DNA from 2 places in the Shewanella litorisediminis genome. Region 1 is predicted to be linked to the other one. Evidence: predicted binding sites of a transcription regulator. Region 1 holds the regulator's gene; the other holds the start of a gene.
What was found. The regulator sigma-54, encoded in region 1, starts transcription at its own class of promoters, with help from an activator protein. The targets are predictions, from matches to a motif close to GTTGGCACGNNNNTNGNNT.
Positions count from the first base shown of each region.

Region 2: the regulator sigma-54 is predicted to act here: its motif matches at 2,470-2,488, upstream of flgF (flagellar basal-body rod protein FlgF).

Region 1 covers NZ_CP069213.1:3,589,626-3,597,510, forward strand. Annotated here, with positions in the region: gene lptA (lipopolysaccharide transport periplasmic protein LptA) at 1-162, shown strand, start outside; gene lptB (LPS export ABC transporter ATP-binding protein) at 159-890, shown strand; gene JQC75_RS15880 (RNA polymerase factor sigma-54) at 1,002-2,483, shown strand; gene hpf (ribosome hibernation promoting factor) at 2,514-2,801, shown strand; gene ptsN (PTS IIA-like nitrogen regulatory protein PtsN) at 2,804-3,247, shown strand; gene rapZ (RNase adapter RapZ) at 3,244-4,095, shown strand; gene JQC75_RS15900 (HPr family phosphocarrier protein) at 4,082-4,357, shown strand; gene mgtE (magnesium transporter) at 4,428-5,792, shown strand; gene JQC75_RS15910 (hypothetical protein) at 5,781-6,212, opposite strand; gene JQC75_RS15915 (molybdate ABC transporter substrate-binding protein) at 6,288-7,019, opposite strand; gene JQC75_RS15920 (YiaD family glycine zipper/OmpA-like lipoprotein) at 7,286-7,885, opposite strand, start outside.
Region 2 covers NZ_CP069213.1:2,699,021-2,706,905, reverse strand. Annotated here, with positions in the region: gene flgC (flagellar basal body rod protein FlgC) at 1-207, shown strand, start outside; gene flgD (flagellar hook assembly protein FlgD) at 234-962, shown strand; gene flgE (flagellar hook protein FlgE) at 997-2,358, shown strand; gene flgF (flagellar basal-body rod protein FlgF) at 2,525-3,268, shown strand; gene flgG (flagellar basal-body rod protein FlgG) at 3,281-4,069, shown strand; gene flgH (flagellar basal body L-ring protein FlgH) at 4,082-4,756, shown strand; gene JQC75_RS11880 (flagellar basal body P-ring protein FlgI) at 4,769-5,860, shown strand; gene flgJ (flagellar assembly peptidoglycan hydrolase FlgJ) at 5,888-7,015, shown strand; gene flgK (flagellar hook-associated protein FlgK) at 7,037-7,885, shown strand, end outside.

The DNA.
Region 1 (7,885 bases):
GCCGACTCCATCGTATACGACATCGAAAAGCAGCAGCTCACCTCCCAAAGCAGCGGTAAAAAAGACGACAGGGTTATCACCATCATCAAGCCCGAAAATTACCAGCAGGATCTGCAGGATAAGGGCAAGACAGAGCAACCTCAGCAAGAGAAACAACAATGACCCAACTGACCCTGAAGGCCAGTAATCTCGCCAAGAGTTACAAAAACCGCCAGGTTGTCAAAAACGTCAGCCTCACCGTCAACACCGGTCAGGTAGTCGGCTTGCTGGGCCCCAACGGCGCCGGAAAAACCACCACCTTTTACATGGTGGTCGGCCTGGTGCAGAGCGATAAGGGCAGCATACATATCAATGACGATGACCTGACGCTGGATCCCATGCACCTGCGGGCCCGCAAAGGCATTGGCTACCTGCCACAGGAAGCCAGCATCTTTCGCAAGCTCTCGGTGCGTGACAACATCATGGCCGTATTGCAGATGCGCAAAGAGCTGAATGCCGATGAGCGCGAAGAGTCGTTGGAGCAGCTGCTGGAAGAGTTTCACATCACCCACATTCGCGACAATCTGGGGATGTCACTCTCAGGTGGCGAACGTCGCCGGGTCGAGATTGCCCGGGCACTCGCCGCCAACCCCAGATTTATCCTGCTCGATGAACCCTTCGCCGGTGTTGACCCCATTTCCGTTATCGATATCAAAAAGATTATCGAGCAACTCAAAAATCGTGGCCTCGGAGTCCTTATCACCGACCACAACGTGAGGGAAACCCTCGATGTCTGCGAAAAGGCGTATATCGTCAGCCACGGTAATTTGATTGCTGAAGGCACCCCTGCCGAAATCCTCGACAATCAGCAGGTGCGTGCAGTGTACTTGGGTGAGCAATTCAGGCTATAGTTAATTAACAAAGCCCCCTTCTCATATCCGGAGAATCAGGGTGGTAAATCACCGGATAACCTGATAGAAAAGCTTTCTACCTGAATAATTTAGTGAAGGATTCGCAGTACAATGAAAGCGTCGCTCCAGCTAAAACTGGGACAACAACTCACAATGACGCCACAGTTGCAGCAGGCCATTCGCCTGCTTCAACTCTCTTCGCTTGAACTGCAACAGGAAATTCAGCAAGCCCTCGACGCCAATCCTCTGTTGGAAATGGACGACGAACTGGGCAGCGATCAGTTTGATGCCGATGACGGCGATAAAGAATTTGACGACCAGTTCAACCAGGAGTCCGTATCAGACGATGCCAGTGACACCGCCTCACTGGAAACTTCAGACGCCCTCAACCAACAGTCCATGCCAGACGAACTCCCGATGGACACCACCTGGGATGAAGTCTTTACGGCTGCCCCCGTCTCCGGCCCCGGGATCCGTGGCGAAGATGATATGCCGTTTCAGGGCGAAACCAGTGAAGGCCTGTACGAACATCTGGAATGGCAGAAAAATCTCACCCCTTTTTCCGATACCGATCTGGCCATTGCCACTGCCATCATAGATGCCATCGATGACAAGGGGTATCTGACCCAAAGTCTTGAAGAAATTCTCGAGGCCGTGGGCGATGAAGAGGTTGAGCTGGATGAAGTTGAGGCCGTACTCAAACGTATTCAGCATTTCGACCCCATCGGGGTGGCTGCCCGAGATTTGGCGGAGTGCCTGCTCATTCAGCTTGGGCAGTTTCCGCCAGACACCCCCCATCTGGACAATGCCAAGCTGCTTATCCGTGACCATCTGGATTTGATTGCCAACCGCGACTTCCGCACCCTGATGCGAAAAACCCGCCTCAAGGAAGAAGAGCTCAGAGACGCAATCGTCCTTATCCAGGGGCTGAATCCCCGTCCCGGCGAGTCTGTCACCAGTACCAAAGACGAGTATGTCATTCCCGATGTCTCGGTCAGTAAAAAAAATGGCCGTTGGGTTGTAGAGCTTAATCCCGATTGTATGCCTAAACTGAGTGTGAACCAGCAATATGCCGCCATGGCGCGCACCAGTCGTAATCAGGCCGACAGCCAGTTTATCCGCGGGCATTTGCAAGAGGCCAAGTGGTTTATCAAGAGTCTGGAGAGCCGCAACGACACCCTGCTGAAAGTCGCCAACTGCATAGTGCAGTTCCAGCAGGGCTTTTTTGAGTATGGTGAAGAGGCCATGAAACCCATGGTGCTCAACGATATCGCCGAAGCGGTAGAGATGCACGAATCCACCATCTCACGGGTTACCACCCAAAAGTACATGCATACCCCAAGGGGTATCTTTGAACTCAAGTATTTTTTCTCCAGCCACGTCGGGACCGAAGATGGCGGAGAATGCTCATCTACTGCCATCCGTGCCTTTATCAAGAAGCTGGTGGCAGCAGAAAATCAGAAGAAACCATTAAGCGACAGCAAAATGGCGGAACTTCTGGCAGAACAAGGAATCAACGTTGCAAGACGCACTATCGCCAAATACCGAGAGGCGATGCTGATCCCACCGTCGAACCAACGTAAGAGTTTATAACCCACCCAAGGTCTTTGGAGGAAAGTGTCTATGCAAATCAATCTGACTGGGCATCATATCGAAATCACTGATTCACTGCGTAACTACGTAGAGAGCAAGTTCTCCAAGCTTGAACGCCATTTCGAACAGATCAATAATGTCCACGTTGTTCTCAATGTTCAGAAATTGCAGCAAATCGCAGAAGCCAAGCTTCACCTCAACGGTGGCGAGGTATTCGCCACTTCAGAACATGAAGACATGTACGCCGCCATTGACGCCCTAATTGATAAATTGGACCGTCAGGTTATTAAACACAAAGAGAAACTGACCAAACATTAACGATGGAACTAAGTACCATCCTGGCGCCGGAGTGCACTAGCTGTGCCACTCCGGGCAGCAAGAAAAAGGTGCTGGAGCTGATTAGCGATCTCGCTGCTGCCCAGAATCCCTCCCTCTCGTCACAAGAGATATTCGAAAGCCTGCTGGCCCGTGAAAAAATGGGCAGCACTGGTATTGGCAATGGTATTGCCATTCCCCATGGCCGCCTTGGCACCATAGACAAGCCTGTGGCTGTGCTTATCAAGTGTGAAGAAGCCATAGGTTATGACGCCATTGATAAGCAGCCGGTGGATATTCTGTTTGCTTTGCTGGTGCCGTCGGACCAGTGTCAGCAACATCTCAGCACCCTGGCCGCCATGGCCGAAAAGCTGAATGACAAGCAGATCCTCAAGCAGCTGCGCAAGAGTCACGATGAAAAGGAACTTTATCAGGTAATCACCGGATGAAACTCGTTATAGTCTCCGGGCGCTCAGGCTCCGGAAAGTCGGTAGCCCTCAGGGTACTGGAAGACTTGGGCTACTACTGCGTCGATAATTTGCCACTGCAGCTGATTGGGCCACTGCTTGCCCAGCTTAAGGGCAATAACGACAAGGTCGCCATCAGTATCGATATCCGCAATATGCCGGAGCAGGAAAAGGCCCTCGAAAAAGAGCTGGCAAGGCTCCCCGAAGGCGTAGAGCTCACCAGCTTTTTCCTTAACTCCAGCGACAAGGTGCTGCTGAAACGCTACAGCGAAACCCGCCGTTTGCATCCCTTGTCCCGCAGCAAGGTCTCACTGCAGGAAGCCATCAAGCTTGAAGGCAAGATGTTGGCCCCCATCTCCAACATGGTCGACCACTTCATAGATACCTCCAATCTGAATGTCTACGAACTGGCCGATGCCGTCAGGCAAATATTGCTTGGCCGCACCGACAAAGAGCTGGTGATCATCTTCGAATCCTTCGGCTTCAAGCATGGCATGCCCACAGAAGCGGATTTTATGTTTGACGCCCGCTTTCTGCCCAATCCCCATTGGGAACCGGAGCTTAGGCCCCTTACAGGTCTGGATGAGCCGGTTAAGCTGTTTTTAGAGCGCCAGGTCCTGGTCAACAAGTACATCTGGCAAATCGAAAACCTGCTGGAAACCTGGTTGCCCCACCTCGAGCGCAATAACCGCAGTTACCTCACCATCGCCATTGGCTGCACCGGTGGTCAACACCGCTCTGTGTACATCGCCGAGCAGCTTGCCAAACGCTTCGCCAACTCTCACCACAAGGTTGAGGCCCGCCACCGGGAACTGAATGCCAAAACTTGAACGTGACGTCACCATAGTCAATAAGCTGGGCCTGCACGCCCGTGCCGCCACCAAACTGGCGGTATTGGCATCGGAATTCAAGGCCAGTGTAACCCTGGTTCAGGGCACCAAACAGGCCTCGGCCGCCAGCGTACTGGGCCTCTTGATGCTTGAGTCCGGCATGGGAAAAACCATCCATATTATTGCCGAAGGTGAGGACGCAGAGCAGGCCATGGATGCCGTGTGTAACCTCATCAACGCCCGCTTCGACGAAGACTGCTGAGCCGGCTTCGTTTCGTCCATCCCCTTAAATTTGCTAATATATCTCCCAATTCATCTCTTGGGGGAAAGCGATGGCTGTCGAACTTCTTGATAACGAACAAACCGAGCTGCTGCTGAATCGGCTCAACGAAGCCCTGGGCAGCGGCATGTTTGTGCACGTGCGCCAGATGCTGCTTAACATGGCGGCGTCCGACATCGCCCTGGTGCTCGAATCCTCTCCCCCCCGCACCCGTCAGGTACTGTGGCAACTTATCGACCCTGAGCTTGCCGGTGAAGTGCTCGAAGAGCTCGGCGAAGAGATGAAAGACAAGTTTATCCGCCAGATGAGCCCGGAGCGTTTGGCCCGTGCGGCAGCGGGGCTGGATACTGACGATCTGGCCTATATTCTGCGCTCCCTGCCCGACAGCCTCTATAAGCAGGTGCTGCAGTCCATGTCGATTCAGGACCGCAGCCGCGCCGAGCAGGCGCTCTCCTACCCGGAAGAGACCGCCGGCGGCATCATGAATACCGACACGGTCACCATACGCCCCGATGTGAATGTGGACGTGATTTTGCGCTACCTGCGCCAGCTCGGTTCTCTTCCCGAGGCCACAGACATGCTCTATGTCGTGGACCGGCACGATGTGCTGCTCGGGGCGGTGCGGCTGACCGCCTTGCTCACCTGCAACCCCTCCATGCCCATTCGTGAGCTGATTGATGCCGATATCGAAGGCATTCCGGCGAGCATGTCGGATACCGAGGTCGCGGCCCTGTTTGAGCGCCACGACTGGGTGTCGGCCCCCGTAATAGACGCAGAAGGCAAACTGCTGGGGCGCATCACCATCGACGATGTGGTGGATGTTATTCGGGAGGATGCCGAACACTCCATGATGGGGATGGCCGGCATGGACGATGATGAAGATACCTTTGGCCCCGTCCTGAAAAGCAGTTTCCGCCGCTCCCTGTGGCTGACGGTCAATCTGTTCGCCGCCCTGCTGGCGGCCTCGGTCAGCAATATGTTCGAGTCTACCCTGGAACAGTTCGCCACCATCGCCATCCTGATGACCATAGTGCCCAGCATGGGCGGTGTGGCAGGCAATCAAACTCTGGCATTGGTGATAAGGGGCATGGCGCTGGGTCACATAGGCCAAAGCAACTCCCGCTGGCTCATCGGCAAGGAGCTCGCCATCGGCTTTCTCAACGGCTTACTCTGGTCAATTTTGGTATTTGTGGCCATTTGGCTGTGGAAAGGCGATCTGGCCCTTGGGGCATTGATAGGCGGCGCCATGTTGATCAACATGACTGTGGCAGGGCTCGCCGGCGCCAGCATTCCCTTGCTGCTTAAACGACTTAAAATTGACCCGGCGCTGGCTGGTGGTATGGTGCTGACCACAGTCACAGACGTGATAGGGTTGTTTGCCTTTTTAGGTTTGGCAACGGCATTTTTAATGCGCTGAAGCGTCACCGGGCAATGGGGTGTACTGTACGACTTGCTGGCAATCACACCAGCGAACCTGGGGCTGCATCGCCAGGGTTAACACTGAGATGCACTCTTTCTCGGTCACCACCAAAAACTCCCGTGGTGAATGGTGGCTGCTGGCCATAAAGCCGCTGCGCAAGCTTTCCTGCTCGAGCCAGCCCCCCTCTGACACCTCATATAACCAACCGTTGGACAGGCTCAGTTCTGCCCAGTATTCCAGCAGATCGCCCTCATCCAACACCCTGAACCCCAATAGCTTTTCAAATGTAAGCTCACAGCATTGGCCTTCGATGTTGAGCGAAACCTTCAATCCGCGATCCTGGTAATGCAAAAACAGCAAGCGCACATTGTCGCCAAGACGTTCCACTGCCAGTGCAACTCCACGAGGATGACCCATAGCGCCGGACTCCTTGATAAAAGTTACTTTTCATTTAAATGATTTATTTTTTATCTTGCAAGTCCGGCAACACAATCAGCGTGGCGCGGCAAACCCATAATCGCTGAGAATGGCCTGTCCGGCAGGGGACAAAATGTAGTCGGCCAGCGCCCTGGCACGCCCATCTATCACCAACAGCCCATAGTCGGCGCCCACCGCCAAATTGTCCGGTAAAGGCACCAACTGCAGCTCGGCATATTCTTTACTGGCCAGACGACCATTGGTGCAGTAGGTCAAAAAGATATCCGCCTGGCGGGTTTTCATCACATGGGCATAGGGGTTTACGCCCTTGGGCGGTTTGGCACTGTTTGGCCCACCTGTAAGCTGCAGTGCCTTGGTTTTGAGTCTTGCCTCGGCGCCGGGTGTCACAGTTTCTGCCAACTCAAAGACCCGAAAGGCATAGTCACCGGAGGGGTCCGCCTTGGGTGTGGAAGTCCCAACACGCACATCGGCTGACAACATGCGCTCAAGCAAGGTTGCCGGGGTCAGCGAAATTTCCGGCTGCGCCAGCGCACAAAGCTGGTTGCGGGCAAAGGGTTGCACCTTGTCTCCCATCCCTTTGGCCATGAGGGTTTGCGGATGTTTCATATTGGCAGAGGCAAACAGGTCAACTTTTTCACCGGACTCAATACGCTCCCTGAGCAGCCCAGAAGGACCAAACTGGGCCACAACAGTTTGCCCCCTGTCTTTTTCAAAGGCCTGCACTATGTCGCCCATGGCGGCTTTAAGACTGCCCGCGGCGCGCAGCTCCAGAGGTTCATTGGCCATGGCGCAGCCAATGGAGGTCAGTAATGATATGAGCAGCAGAGATTTTTTCATTATTCATCCGTGATATTGGTGAGGAGAAAGGCCCAAGCTGGCCTTCGCAGGTCTTATAACAGGGTCCCAAGCAAAACCCAGTACCAAAACGCTGGCAAGGAGCAGGATCACAACCCGCGACCTATCAAACTTTGGTTTGACCCAGTAATGCAGCGCCACGCCAATAAAAAAGGGAGGCAGAGCCTCCCTTTGAATCGGTGCATGCTAACCCGGACTTAGCCGATAGGAGTCAGAATAATCTCTACGCGGCGATTTTGCGCGCGGCCTTCGGCTGTGGCGTTGGACGCGATGGGGCTGGCTTCGCCCATACCCTGGGTGGAAACACGCGCGGCGGCAACGCCCTTGCTCAGCAGGTAATTGCCCACTTCAGAAGCGCGAACCTGAGACAGGCGCAGGTTATAGCTGTCGGCGCCACTGGAATCGGTATAACCCAGCACATTCAAACGTGTCTTACTGTACTCTTTGGCCACCAGCGCCACTGAGTCCAGTACCTGCATGGCGCGTGGGCTCAGGTCAGTCTTGTCAACGGCGAAAGTCACGTCGTTTGGCATGTTCAGTATGATGTTGTCACCACTGCGGGTCACGCTGACACCGCTGGCCTGCAACTGCTGACGCAGCTTGGTTTCCTGCACGTCCATGTAGTAGCCGATACCGCCACCCACGGCCGCACCGGAAGCGGCACCAATCAGGGCACCTTTACCGCGATCGCTCTTGCTGGAAGAGGCCACGCCTACGGCGGCACCGGCAACGGCACCTATGATGGCGCCGGTGGTGGCTTTGGCTGTTTGCTGCTCGTTGGTATAGGGGTTCACTGT
Region 2 (7,885 bases), 890 kb from region 1:
ATAGTCGAAAGCGATAAGCCGCTGCAAAAAGAATACAACCCGGATCATCCCATGGCGGATGCCGATGGCTTTATTTACAAACCCAATGTGAACGTGATGGAAGAAATGGCTGACATGATTTCCGCATCACGTTCGTACCAGATGAATGTCCAGGTGGCCGACACCGCCAAGAGTATGCTGATGCAGACTCTGAGAATGGGCAAATAACGGATGTGGCGCTAAGGAGGTAAGCCGTGAGTTTTCTTAACTCTATCAGTCAGGCATCGGCGGCCCAGTCAACCCAGAGCACGGGAAATCCCTTTCTGGACAGTGTCAGGTTGCAGACCAAAGAAGCAGTGCCAGAGGCCAAAAAGCAGGAGCTAACCCAAGAGGACTTTTTCGCCCTTTTGTCTCAGCAGTTGTCGATGCAGGACCCGTTCAAGCCGGTAGAAAATGATCAGATGATTGCCCAGATGGCGTCCTTCTCCACTGTGGACGGTATCGCGAATCTGAACGACCACATTGTGAATCTCAATACTGTGATGACCTCGAGTCAGGCACTGCAGGCATCGGGTCTGGTGGGGCAGAAGGTGTTGATCCCGTCGGCTTCAGGCCATGTGTCCACCGAAGAGCCCAACCTCCATGGTGTCATCAGTACCTCCAAGCCCATCGAAACCATCATGGTGCGTATTGAAGATGCCAAGGGACAGCTGGTGAAAACCTTCAGTGTTGACGGCAGTGACGGCGGCAATATTGATGTGAATTGGGACGGCCTCGATGCTGAAGGCAAACCCGTCGCCGAAGGCACTTACACCATCAAGGCCAGTGGCCGTATTGATGGTAAGGCCGAAGAATTACCGGTTTCAACTTATGCCCATGTGACCAGCGTGTCGCTCGGGACTGCAGCAACAGGCGCCATTCTTAATTTGCGTGGCATTGGCGGCATTAAACTATCGGATGTTCTGGCTGTGGCTGAGAGCTGATCCAGAAAAAACAGACTAAAGAGGTAACTGACTTATGTCTTTCAATATCGCACTCAGTGGCATCGCTGCCGCCCAAAAAGATTTGAATACCACAGCCAATAATATCGCCAACGTCAACACCACGGGCTTTAAAGAGTCGCGTGCTGAGTTTGCCGATGTGTATGCGGCGTCCATTTTCTCCAACAGCAAAACCCAGGTGGGTGGCGGCGTGACCACTACTCAGGTGGCGCAGCAGTTCCATCAGGGCAGTTTGCAGTTCACCAGCAACGCGCTGGACTTGGCCATCAGCGGTGGCGGCTTTTTTGTGACGTCGGCCGATCCGTCGGCCCGTGATTACAGCTTCACCCGCGCCGGTGCATTTAAGGTAGACAGCAACAACTATTTGGTGGATTCAGCGGGCAACTTCCTGCAGACCTTCCCGGTAGACAAATTCGGCAACTCCACTTCTGTGAGTTTGACTACCACCCGTCCTGTACAAATTCCTGACACCGCAGGCAGCCCGGTGATGACAGAGAACGTGGGTATTCAGATGAACCTGAACGCCGGTGAAAAAACCAAAGACCCAGCGGCGTTTGACCCTGATGATCCAACCACGTTCAATAACTCTACCTCGTCTACTATTTATGACTCTCTCGGCGAGCCACACATTCTGACCACCTACTTTGTTCGGCCAAACAATGGTGCCTACACAGGTGAAAACAACTGGGTGGCTTACTATGCCCTTGACGGTCAGCCTGTGAATCTTGGCGGTGGTCCAGGTACTTACCAAATGGATACCAATGGTGACGGTACCCCTGACGCCACCGGAACTGCCCAAACCATCGGTGGCTGGTCGGGGGCGGTGCTGACCTTTAACAGCACTGGTACATACACTGGAACCAACCCCGCTATCATTACCACAGAGCCCCTGGGGATTGGTGGTGCCGGCATTCTGGGGCCAGGTGCCGACGGCAGCCAAACCCTTACCATTAATTTTGCCAACCCGACTCAGTACGCATCTGCGTTTGAGGTGACTGAGCTGACCCAGGACGGTACCACTGTAGGCCGCCTGACCAACGTGGAAGTGGGTGAAGATGGCCTGATTAAAGCCGCCTACAGTAATGGCAGCACCGTACCCCTTGGCCGCGTTGCCCTGGTGCGTTTTGCCAACGAGCAGGGGCTGACTCAGGTGGGTAACACCTCCTGGAAAGAAAGCCTGGCCTCTGGCACAGCCCTCGCCGGCGAAGCCAACAGTGGTACCTTCGGTGCCATTCGCTCGGCGGCGCTGGAACAGTCCAACGTGGATTTGACCACAGAGTTGGTTGACCTGATTTCGGCGCAGCGTAACTTCCAGGCCAACAGCCGTACATTGGAAGTGAATAACACACTGCAGCAGACCATTCTGCAGATCCGTTAAGATTTTCTCTCCTTGGTTGCCGCCTTCGGGCGGCAATTTTTTGCCTGCATCCTTCCCCCTTGTCGTGCTGATTTTCGCCTTCCCAGTCCTTGCCGGACTTGCTCTTGGTTACTTGGCATGCAGTTTGCTTTGCTAAGTGCATGCTAGATCTTTGACGGAGCCCAGCGTGGACAAATTTCTCTATATCGCCATGAGTGGTGCCAAGCAGAATCTCAATTCGCTTTCCATTCGGGCCAACAATCTGGCCAACGCCAATACCGATGGCTTCAAGGCCGATCTGGAGCAATCCCGCTCCATGCAAGCCTTTGGTGAGGGATTGCCCACACGGGTATTCGCCATGACCGAAAATCCCCAGGCCAGTTTCCGTCACGGCCCGATTAACAGTACCGCCCGGGATTTGGATGTCGCCGTGAAAGGCGATGGCTGGATAGCGGTGGAAGACGCCGATGGCAACGAGGCCTATACCCGTGCCGGTAGCCTGAAATTTGACGAAACCGGTTTGCTGACCAATTCACAGGGGCGCCCTGTCATGGGCGATGCCGGTCCCATCGTTCTGCCGCTGCCCATCGACAAGGTGGAAATTGCCCAGGACGGCACCATCACGGTTCGTCCTCAGGGCGCCACTGCCGAAGTGGTGGAAGAGGTGGCCAGGATAAAACTGGTAAACCCCGGTAATCAAAACCTGATGCGCGGTGACGATGGTCTGTTCCGGCTGATGGATGGCAACACTGCGCCACAGGATGAAACCGTGGCCCTTGAGAGCCGCGCCGTGGAAGGCAGCAACGTCAACCCCGTCGAAGAAATGGTGGCCTTGATTGATATCCAGCGGCAGTTTGAGCTGCAGGTCAAGATGATGAAAACCGCAGAAGAAAACGATAAAGCTTCTGCACAACTAGTACGTATTGGCTAAGGAGACAGGATTATGCATCCCGCATTATGGATAAGTAAAACTGGCTTAGATGCTCAGCAAACGGATATCGCCGTGATATCCAACAACGTCGCCAACGCCAGTACCGTCGGCTACAAAAAAAGCCGTGCCGTGTTTGAAGACCTGCTCTATCAAACTGTGAATCAGGCCGGCGGTATCAGTGCGTCAAATACCAAATTACCCAATGGATTGAACATAGGCGCCGGCACCAAGGTGGTGGCGACCCAAAAGATGTTCACCCAGGGCAACATGCTGACCACGGATAACGCGCTGGATATGATGATTGAAGGCCCGGGCTTTTTTGAAATTCAGTTGCCCGATGGCACCACGGCTTACACCCGTAATGGTCAGTTCTCGCTGGACGATACCGGCCAGATAGTGACGCCCGGCTCAGGCTATGTGCTTCAGCCTGCCATCACCATTCCCGACAATGCCACCAGTATCACTGTGTCTGCCGAAGGGGAAGTGTCAGTAAAAACCCCCGGCGCCGCTGAAAGCCAGATTGTAGGGCAGCTGACCCTGTCTGACTTTATCAATCCCTCTGGTCTTGATCCCATAGGTCAGAACCTGTACCTGGAAACCGGCGCCAGTGGTACGCCCATTCAGGGTACTGCCTCTTTGGATGGTATGGGGGCAATTCGTCAGGGGGCGCTTGAAACCTCAAACGTGAATGTGACCGAGGAGCTGGTCAATCTCATCGAAAGTCAACGCATCTATGAAATGAACTCCAAGGTGATTTCAGCGGTGGATCAGATGCTGGCTTACGTTAACCAGAATCTGTAAGAGGCGATGGCTATGCTCAGATACCTTATGGTCGGTTCGCTGCTGGTGCTCGCAGGATGCGCCAGTACGGAACACAAACCCATTCCGGACGATCCTTACTATGCCCCTGTGGTGCCTGAAGAGCCGCCGGTCGCGTTGGAACCTACGGGCTCTATTTTCCTCGACTCACAGGCGGCAAGCCTGTACACGGATATCCGCGCCCACCGGGTAGGGGACATCATTACCGTAGTGCTGACGGAATCGACCCAGGCAACCAAGAGCGCCAACAACGAAATCAAAAAGGGCTCGGATCTCAATATGGATGCCATTCAGGCCCTTGGCGGCCCGGTCACCATCAGTGGTAATCCGCTGAGTCTGGGGTATTCCGACAGCATGAACACCAAGCGTGAGGCCGATGCCGATCAGAGCAACAGTCTCAGAGGCAATATTTCTGCCCATGTATTACAGGTGCTGGCCAATGGCAATTTGGTGATCCGCGGTGAAAAGTGGATAAGCATCAACAACGGTGATGAATTTATTCGGGTGACCGGGGTTATCCGGCCCCAGGACATCACCACAGACAACAAGGTGGAATCCACCCGGGTGGCCAATGCCCGCATTCAATACAGCGGTACTGGTACCTTTGCCAATTCGCAGCAGGTGGGCTGGCTGAGCCAGTTCTTCCTCAGCGATTGGTGGCCCTTCTAAAGGAGCTTGGACATGAAAATCAAGGTTCTGCTCGCCGTGGCCCTGCTGGCCATGACAGTGCCGGTCAAAGCCGAGCGCATTAAAGATATCGCTGCCGTGCAGGGTGTGCGAAGTAACCAGCTCATTGGCTATGGTTTGGTGGTGGGGTTGCCCGGCACCGGGGAAAAGGCGAACTATACAGAGCAAACCTTTACCACCATGCTGAAGAACTTCGGCATTAATTTGCCGACCAACGTGAAGCCCAAGATTAAAAACGTGGCCGTGGTGGCGGTGCATGCTGATATGCCGCCGTTTATCAAGCCCGGCCAGACGCTGGATGTCACTGTGTCCAGCATAGGCGAAGCCAAGAGTTTGCGTGGCGGTACTCTGCTGCAAACCTTCCTTAAAGGGGTGGATGGCAACATCTACGCCATTGCCCAGGGCAGCATGGTGGTGTCCGGCTTCAGCGCCGAAGGGCTTGATGGCTCCAAGGTAATCCAGAATACCCCGACCGTGGGGCGTATCCCCAATGGCGCCCTGGTCGAGCGGGCCGTACCGTCGGCTTTCGCCAATGGTGATTTTCTCACTTTCAACCTGCACCGTGCCGACTTCTCCACCGCCAAGCGGATGGCCGATGCCATCAACGACTTGCTGGGACCGGAAATGGCTCGCGCCCTCGATGCGGCATCGGTTCAGGTGTATGCCCCACGGGATACCTCCCAGCGGGTGTCATTCCTGGCGACACTGGAAAACCTCGAAGTAGAACCCGCCGACGAGTCTGCCAAGGTGATCGTAAACTCGCGCACCGGCACCATAGTCGTTGGCCAGAATGTGAAGTTGTTGCCGGCGGCGGTGACCCATGGCGGCCTCACGGTGACCATTGCCGAAAACCAGCAGGTGTCACAACCCAATGCCCTTGCCGGTGGCGATACCGTGGTAACCAATCAAAGCACCATAGATGCGTCTCAGGCCAACAGTCGTATGTTCCTGTTTAATCCGGGCACCAGTCTGGATGAATTGGTCAGGGCGGTGAATCTTGTTGGCGCTGCGCCTTCGGACGTACTGGCTATTCTTGAAGCGTTAAAGATGGCAGGAGCCTTGCATGGTGAGCTTATCGTCATTTGATTCTTGTCGGAAAATTGGCAACTCACTATGGAAAAGCTTTCAAACGCCTCACATTTCCTCGACATCGGTGGCCTGGACAAATTAAGAGCCCAGGCCAAGGCCGATGACAAGGCGGCCCTGCGGGAAGTCGCGAAGCAATTCGAGGGGATTTTTGTGCAGATGCTGATGAAAAGCATGCGTGATGCCAATGCCGTGTTTGAATCTGACAGCCCATTCAACAGCCAGTACACCAAGTTTTATGAGGAAATGCGCGACCAGCAGATGGCAGTCGATATGTCGCAAAAAGGCATGTTGGGGCTGGTGGATTTGATGGTGCAGCAGCTGTCTCCTCAGGATAGCCCCATCACACCTTCATCTGTGCTGGGCGGCGATAAGCGTTTTGATATGGGGGAGGCCCCCATGATGCTGCGCCGTGACGGTGCCTCTGACGCAAAAGAGCCAAACGTCGGGCTCAAAGCAACGGCTGCGCAGGCCTTGGCTCAAAGCCAAATTGCGGGGCTGCCAGGCGGTGTGTTCACAGGCTCCGGCTTCCATGAAGCGCCTGTGCTGGATGCGCCAACAGCCGTATCGGCTCCTGCTTCCAGTGCCGCTGCGCCCATATTCGACCAATTGCTCGCCGGGAAGCAAACTCCCAGTAAGCAGCTTGAAAGTGAGCGTGACAATCCGAATTTTGAGAGCCGTCAGGACTTTATTCGTGCCTTGATGCCGCTGGCGAATGAAGCCGCCAAACGCCTGGGTACCAAGCCTGAAGTGCTGATTGCCCAATCGGCACTGGAAACCGGTTGGGGTCAGAAGCTCGTTAGAAGGCCCGACGGCAGCATGAGCAACAACCTGTTCAATATCAAAGCAGACAAACGCTGGGAAGGGGAAAAAGCGGCCGTCAACACCCTGGAATTTGAGCAGGGCGTCGCGGTGCGTCAACGAGCCGACTTCCGGGTTTACGACACCCTGGAGCAGAGCTTCAACGATTTTGTCGACTTCCTGAAAAGCGGCGAGCGCTATGGAGACGCCCTTAAACAAGCGGCGAGACCTGCATCCTTTGTGCAGGGTTTACAAAATGCCGGTTATGCCACGGACCCTCAATACGCCGATAAGGTGATGCGGGTAATGCAGGCGGTGACGTCTGAAATCAAGGCAATGGCCCTTGGCAACTGACCCTGACAGGCGGAGAAAGAAATGAGCATAGATTTATTGAACATCGCCCGGACCGGGGTACTGGCATCTCAGGCCCAGCTTGGGGTCACCAGTAACAACATAGCCAACGTCAATACCGAGGGGTACAACCGCCAGGTTGCTACCCAGGCGACTCACCTGTCACAGCGCTCCGGTAACAGTTTTTACGGCACGGGCACCTACGTCTCCAGTGTCAAACGGGTGTACAACGAATATGCTGCCCGCGAACTGCGTATCGGCCAAACCGCGAAAGGGGCCGCCGAAGTCAGCCACACCAAAATGAGCGAGCTCGATCAGCTGTTTTCCCAGATAGGCAAAGCCATTCCCCAGTCGCTCAACGATATGTTCAAAAATATCAATAGCCTGGCTGACTTGCCTTCGGATCTGGGTATTCGTGGCGGTGTGCTGGGGTCTGCTCAGCAGATGGCCAGCGCCATCAACGAGATGCAGCGTCAGCTCGAAGGGCAGATGAAGCAGACCCATGAACAGATTGATGCCATTACGACCCGCGTCAACGAAATCAGCACCGAACTTGCCAATATCAATCGTGAGCTGATGAAAACCATGGGCGAAGACATGCAGCTGCTGGATAAGCAGGATTCGCTGATCATGGAGTTGAGTGAATACGCTCAGGTGAATGTGATCCCTCTGGAAAATGGCGCCAAAAGCATCATGCTCGGGGGCGCTGTCATGTTGGTGTCTTCAGAAGTGGCCATGAGCATAGGGACAGCCCAGGGCGACCCTTACTCCGACGAACTCAGGCTCACCGCAACCACTGGCACCTCCACGCTGGTGGTTGACCCGTCAAAGCTGGGCGGACAACTGTCTGCTCTGTATGAATTCAGGGATAAA